2 regions of the Streptomyces sp. NPDC057271 genome follow, and region 2 is predicted to be linked to the other one. Evidence: riboswitches for the same ligand, from Rfam matches in the RefSeq annotation. Region 2 holds a riboswitch; the other holds the start of a gene.
The links. A riboswitch is a leader RNA that binds a small molecule or an ion and turns the genes downstream of it on or off. The one in region 2 is predicted to bind cyclic di-AMP.
Positions count from the first base shown of each region.

Region 1: linked by a shared signal. The riboswitch ahead of ACFUJR_RS29515 (M23 family metallopeptidase) and the one ahead of ACFUJR_RS22405 (transglycosylase SLT domain-containing protein) in region 2 are both predicted to bind cyclic di-AMP.

Region 1 is NZ_JBHUYJ010000085.1:18,796-22,352, reverse strand. It holds gene ACFUJR_RS29520 (M16 family metallopeptidase) at 1-1,206, shown strand, start outside; cyclic di-AMP (ydaO/yuaA leader) riboswitch at 1,419-1,585, shown strand; gene ACFUJR_RS29515 (M23 family metallopeptidase) at 1,598-2,383, shown strand; gene ACFUJR_RS29510 (GntR family transcriptional regulator) at 2,554-3,237, shown strand; gene ACFUJR_RS29505 (HPr family phosphocarrier protein) at 3,442-3,557, opposite strand, start outside.
Region 2 is NZ_JBHUYJ010000049.1:11,495-15,051, forward strand. It holds gene ACFUJR_RS22400 (phosphocholine-specific phospholipase C) at 1-1,038, shown strand, start outside; cyclic di-AMP (ydaO/yuaA leader) riboswitch at 1,324-1,509, shown strand; gene ACFUJR_RS22405 (transglycosylase SLT domain-containing protein) at 1,514-2,380, shown strand; gene ACFUJR_RS22410 (phosphoribosyltransferase family protein) at 2,389-3,557, opposite strand, start outside.

The DNA of each region.
Region 1 (3,557 bases), on a different contig from region 2:
GAGCCCGCGGGGCTCGACGGTGTCGCCACGATCATGGCCCGCGCGCTCTCCGAGGGCACGGACCAGCACACCGCCGAGGAGTTCGCGGCCGAGCTGGAGCGCTGCGGCGCCACGCTCGACGCGCACGCCGACCACCCGGGCGTACGGGTCTCCCTGGAGGTCCCCGTCTCCCGGCTGCCCAAGGCGCTCGGGCTGCTCTCCGAGGCCCTGATCGCGCCGGCGTTCCTCGAGACCGAGGTCGAGCGCCTGGTGCGCAACCGGCTCGACGAGATCCCGCACGAGGCGGCCAATCCGGCCCGCAGGGCGGCCAAGCAGCTCTCCAAGGAGCTCTTCCCGGCCGACTCGCGTATGTCCCGGCCGCGCCAGGGCACCGAGGAGACGGTGGAGACGATCGACGCCGCCGCCGTCCGCGCCTTCTTCGACGCGCACGTCCGGCCCTCCACGGCCACGGCCGTGATCGTCGGCGACCTGACCGACGTGGACCTGGACAAGGTGCTCGCCGAGACGCTGGGCGCCTGGACGGGGAACACCGCCGCGTCCCGCCCGGTCCCGCCGATCACGGCCGACGACACCGGCCGTGTGGTCATCGTCGACCGCCCGGGTGCCGTCCAGACCCAGCTGCTGATCGGCCGGGTCGGCGCCGACCGTCACGACCGCGTATGGCCGGCCCAGGTCCTCGGCACGTACTGCCTCGGCGGCACCCTCACCTCCCGCCTGGACCGTGTCCTGCGCGAGGAGAAGGGCTACACCTACGGTGTCCGCGCCTTCGGCCAGGTGCTGCGCTCCGACGGCCAGGGCAACGGCGCCTCGATGCTCGCCATCAGCGGCTCCGTCGACACCCCCAACACCGGCCCGGCACTTGACGACCTGTGGAAGGTGCTGCGCACCCTCGCCGCGGAGGGTCTGACGGACGCCGAGCGCGACGTGGCCGTGCAGAACCTGGTGGGCGTGGCGCCGCTCAAGTACGAGACGGCCGCCTCGGTCGCCGGCACCCTCGCCGACCAGGTCGAGCAGCACCTTCCGGACGATTTCCAGGCGCAGTTGTACGCGCGTCTCGCCGAGACCGGCACGGTGGAGGCGACGGCCGCGGTCGTCAACGCCTTCCCGGTGGACCGTCTCGTCACCGTGCTCGTGGGTGACGCGTCGGAGATCGAGGAGCCGGTGCGCGCCCTCGGCATCGGCGAAGTGACCGTGGTGACGGGCTGATCGAGTCGTCAGGCCGCCGTGTCCGGCGGCCCCGGAGGACCCCGACGTCACGGTACGTCGGGGTCCTCCCCTTTGTCCGTATTGCTGCAGGCGGTGGCTGTATGGCCTGTGGCATGTCTTACAAACAGGCGTGTCTGTTTGGTGATTGAAAGACGGTCCGCTTAGCGTCGGTCCGGCTGTTCGCCAGTTGCACGCGCCGCACCCGCGGCATCGGACAGTCATCGCCGAGTCCCCGTCAGGCGCGAGCCTGGGGAGCCGGGGACCCACGCGAAGTCCCTGGGGTGAATCGGACGCCTTCGCACCTGTGCGGAGGGGCCCGTAGGAGACCTTCCTGCTCCGAACCCGTCAGCTAACCCGGTAGGCGAGAAGGAAGGAAAGGAACAGCCCCTACATGGCGTTCACCCGTGCCACCGGGAAGCATCGTGGTCCGAGCCGTCTGGCGCGCCGCAGCGCCGGCTTCGCAGGCGTCGCGACCCTCGCCACCACCGGCGTCATTGGAACCCTCGCCTCCCCGGCACTCGCCGTCGACGCGGACGCGGCCCCCTCCGTCGAGGACACCGGGCTGACCCAGATCATCGCCGCCGACTCGCTCGCCGACACCATCGACGCCCAGGCCGCCGCCCAGGAGCGCGAGGCCATCGAGGCGGAGGCGAAGCGCAAAGAGGAGGCCCGTGCGAAGGCCGAGGCGAAGCGCAAGGCCGAGGCCCGCGCCAAGGAGATCCGCGAGGCCAAGGAGCGCGCCGCCCGTGAGGCCGAGCGCAAGCGCCTGAACTCCTTCCAGCTTCCCGTGGCCGGTTCGTACGTCAGCACCGGCTACAAGACCGGCGGTGCGCTCTGGTCCTCCGGCAGCCACTCCGGCGTCGACTTCCACGCCGCCTCCGGCAGCAAGGTCGTCTCCGTCGGCTCCGGCACCGTCGTCGAGGCGGGCTGGGGCGGTGCGTACGGCAACAACGTCGTCATCCGGATGCACGACGGCACGTACACCCAGTACGGTCACCTCTCGGCCATCAGTGTCGGGGTCGGCCAGTCCGTCACCCCGGGCCAGCAGATAGGCATCTCGGGCTCGACCGGCAACTCCACCGGTCCGCACCTCCACTTCGAGGCCCGTACGACCGCCGAGTACGGCTCCGACATCAACCCGATCGCGTACCTCCGCGCCCGCGGTGTGAACGTCTGACCGTTCGAGTCTTTCCCGGATTCTCAGAAAAGCCCCGGCTCGTACCGAGCCGGGGCTTTTCGCTGACCAAAAACCTATCCATGGATCCTGGGGAGCCTTCGGAAACAATGCCCTGCTGCAATAGAGTCGCCGGAGAACCGGTTTCGCGCGGATCAAGGCGGAGGTCGAACATGCGCATTCCCGCGCACTCTGTATGCACGGCGATCCGGGACGACATCGTCACCGGGGTCTTCGAGCGCGGCAGCCGGCTGACCGAGGAGCAGCTCGCCCGCCGTTACGGAGTCTCCCGCGTCCCCGTCCGCGAGGCGCTGCGCACCCTGGAGTCCGAGGGTTTCGTGATCACCCGCCGCCACGCGGGCGCCCAAGTCGCCGAGCCCACCGAGCAGGAGGCGGCGGACCTGCTGGACGTACGGTCCCTGCTGGAGCCGCTCGGGGCCGCGCGCGCCGCGCAGCGCCGCACCGAGGCGCACCTCAAGGTGCTGCGAGGCCTGGTCAGGCTGGGGCAGGAGCGGGCCAGGCGGGGCCAGGCGGAGGATCTGCGCTCGCTCGGCGGCTGGTTCCACGAGACGCTGGCCCAGGCCTCGGGCAGTCCGGCGCTCACCGCGCTGCTCATCCAGCTACGGCACAAGATCGACTGGATGTACGCGATCGAACTCCCGGCTCAGCCGGTCGAGGCATGGGCCGAGCACGGGGCGATCGTGGACGCGGTGGCGCGCGGCGACGCCGAACGGGCCCGTGCGCTGACCGCGACGCACGCCGAACGGTCCCTGGTGCTGCACCGGCTGAAGCGCCCGGAGCGCGGGCGCGTGAGGGTTTCGCAACATGTCGTAAACACCGCGAGCGTCCGGAATTAACGAGCGGGCCGTATACAAAGGGCAGTAGATTTCGCGGGCCGGCTGCGTCCTGCCTGGAATGGCGCTCGGAAATGCGCTGTGCACGACGCACCGTGCATAATTCGCTGCCCGTAATGCGCCGCAAGGAATGTGCCCGCGGAATCGGGGGGACGAAAAAGCCGCGCCGCCGGTGCTCCGGCGTGCGCGGCTTCTTCGGAGATCGGGTCAGACGGTCTCGGGAAGCTCCTCGAGCCCCTCGGCAACCAGCTTCGCCAGGCGGTCGAGCGCGACCTCGGCGCCCTCGGCGTCCGAAGCGAGAACGATCTCCTCGCCGCCCTGCG
Region 2 (3,557 bases):
AACTACGACGAGAACGACGGGTTCTTCGACCACGTGCCGCCGCCGGTCGCCCCGCCCGGAACTCCGGGCGAGTACATCGACGGCGTGCCGATCGGCCTGGGCTTCCGCGTCCCGATGCTCGTCATGTCGCCCTGGACGCGTGGCGGCTGGGTCAGCTCCGAGGTCTTCGACCACACCTCGGTCCTGCGCTTCATGGAGACCTGGACGGCCGCCCTCGGCACCCCGGCCGCCTGCCCGAACATCAGCGCCTGGCGGCGGAAGGTCACCGGCGACCTGACGGGCGTCTTCGACTTCGCCCGCCCGGTGTACGGAGTTCCCACGGGCCTCCCCTCCACCGCCGAGGTCATCGGGCAGTCCACCTGCGGCCGCCTGCCGAACCCGGTACCGCAGGACAACGCCCTGCCCGCGCAGGAGGCCGGCACCCGTCCGGCGCGCGCCGTGCCGTACCAGGTCAACGGGAACCTCGACCGGTTCGAGTTCGGTGCGGCGGGCAAGATCCTCGCCTGGTTCTCGATGACGAACCAGGGCGCGGAGGCGAGGCGGGCCGCTCACTTCACGATCCACCCGCACCAGCACCGGGACACCGCGGCCTGGCAGTACACCGTGGACCCGGGCGCGACCTCCACGGACTACTTCAACATCGGGCTCGGGTCCGGGTCGGGCAAGTACGACATCTCGATGATCGGCCCCAACCGCTTCCTGCGGCGCTTCATCGGGGACGCGTCGAAGGCGGGCAAGGCGATCGAGGTGGCGGCGCGGTTCGCGACCGAGCCGGGGACCGGGAAGACGGCGCTCTACCTCAGGATGACCAACACCTCCGCCGGCCCCGTGACCTTCACGATCCGCTCCAACGCCTACCGCACGGACGGGCCGTGGACGTACACGGTCCCGGCGAACTCCTCGCGCGAGGACTTCTTCAACGCGGTGGCGTACAGCGACGGCTGGTACGACTTCACGCTCACGGCCGACGTCGACGGCACCTGGTCGCGCCGTTACACCGGGCACATCGAGACCGGCGCCCCCAGCGTCACGGGCTGACGTAGGCCAACACTTCCCACCAAAAGGGGCACAAGGGCATTTTCATGCTCTTGCGCCCCTTTTCATAACTCGGTCGAATTTGCCCGTATGACCGTTTTGACTGCCCAGGTGACATGAATCACGCGCGAGGGAGGCAACCTCCACGGGAGACCCCCTTCCCCTTACGCCCCAAGGCAGTTCGGCGCGGTCGTGATCGCCGGCAAGGCATTTCTCAATTTCCTCTTGATTTCGCTTCCATGCCCCACCTTGTTCCGTCCGACATTCCTCGCCTACGGTCACCTCGACCCGGACGGATCGCCGAATCCTGCCACCGTCCGAAAGACCAGCCATTCACCCGTCGGCAGGAGCGGGGGACCCAGTTTTTTCGCCGGCCCGGTTTTCCGGAGCGGCTTGGGGTGAAGCCGCACGCGTGCGGCCGGGCAGCTCCAGCCCGAACCCGACAGCTCACCCCGCAGGCGCCGGAGAGGAATCCTGCATGTCCGCTCACGGTAAGCACCGGCGCCCCAGGCGACGGCCCCTCAGCCGCGGTATCGCCCTCGCGAGCACAGGTGGAGCCGCATTGGCGCTCCCCCTCGTGGCCACCGCCGCCGCGCACGCGGCGCCGAACGCCGCACCCGCGGTCGCACCCATCGAGAAGACCGTCTTCAGCAGCCCGGCGAAGATCGCGGAATCGATTCCCGCCGCCGGGAATTCCACCGCCAAGATCTATACCGTCGTCCGCGGCGACTCCCTTTCCGTGATCGCGCACGAACAGAGTGTTCGAGGCGGCTGGAAGGCCCTGTACAAGGCCAATCGCAAGGCCGTCGGTGACAATCCGTCACTTATTCATCCGGGACTGGAACTCAGGCTGAGCGGGAAGCCCGCGGCCGCGACGAAGCAGCAGAAGTCCCCGGCCCGTACGACGAGCACGGACCGCGCCGACCGCTCGCAGCAGCGCAGCGCCGCTCCCGGCGCCGCCGCGACCAAGACCGTGACCAAGGCCGCCCCGGCAAAGGCCGCGCCGGCCGCCGCCAAGAGCTACACCAACGACCTCGACGGCTGGATCCGCGAGTCGCTCGACGTCCTCCAGAAGTACGGCATCCCCGGTTCGTACGAGGGGATCCACCGCAACATCATGCGCGAGTCCTCCGGCAACCCCCAGGCCATCAACCTCTGGGACTCCAACGCCGCCAAGGGCACCCCGTCCAAGGGTCTCCTGCAGGTGATCGAGCCGACCTTCCTGGCCTACCACGTGCCCGGTACGTCCATGGACCTGTTCGACCCGGTCGCCAACATCACCGCCGCCTGCAACTACGCCGCGGACCGCTACGGCTCCATCGACAACGTCAACGGACCGTACTGACAGACGTCCTAGAAGTGGTCGGCGAACCAGCTCGAGGCGAGTCCGCCGACCTCTTCCAGCGTGCCGGGCTCCTCGAAGAGGTGCCCGGCGCCGGCGACGACGACGAGCCGGTTCTCACAGGTGAGCCGCGCCTGGGCCGCCTCGTTCAGCTCCTGTACGAGCGGGTCGCGGCCCCCCACGATCAGCAGCGTCGGAGCGCGCACCTGCGCGAGGCGCGTCCCGGCGAGGTCCGGGCGCCCGCCGCGTGAGACGACGGCGGCCACGTCGGAGAGCGGGTCGGCCGCGGCCCAGAGAGCGGCCGCGGCGCCGGTGCTGGCGCCGAAGTAGCCGATCCGCAGCCCGTCGAGGCCCGGCCGGCCCACCAGCCAGTGCGCGGCCCGGGCCAGCCGGCCGGCCAGCAGCTCCGTGTCGAACACATTGCCGCGGTCGTCCGCCTCCTCCTCGGTGAGCAGGTCGAACAGCAGCGTCCCGAGACCAGCGCGGTTCAGGCTCTCCGCGACGGCCCGGTTGCGGGGGCTGTGCCGGCTGCTGCCGCTGCCGTGGGCGAACAGCACGATCCCCGGAGCGCCGTCGGGCACCACCAGATGGCCCGCGAGCCGCACCTCCCCGGCCGGGATGCGCACCTCAGGGTCCCGGGCGTCCGCCCCGTGGCCGGAGTGGTGGCGCTCCAGACAGGCGACGACGTCCTCGTCCGGAGTCTGGGAGAAGTCCTCGTAGAACTGGCCGATCGCGTAGAAGGACGCCGGTTCGTGGACGCTGACGGTCTCGTCCGCCTCCCGGCCGATCCGCTCGGGCCAGTCGCTCGGCGCGACGGGCACCGCGAGGACGATACGCGCGGCCCCCTGGGCACGGACGACCCGGCAGGCGGCGACCGCCGTGGCGCCCGTCGCCAGTCCGTCGTCGACGACCACGGCCGTCCGGCCGTCGAGCCGGGCCGGTGGGCGGTCACCCCGGTAGCGCCGGGCCCGCTTGGCGAGGACGGCGCGCTCGCGTGACTCGACGGCGGCCAGGTCGCCGCCGGAGACACGGGTCTCCGCCAGGACATGGTCGTTGAGGACCCTGACTCCGCCCTCGCCGATGGCGCCCATGGCCAGCTCCGGCTGGAACGGCACCCCCAGTTTGCGTACCAGACAGACGTCCAAGGGCGCGCCGAGTGCGTCGGCGACCTGTTCGGCGA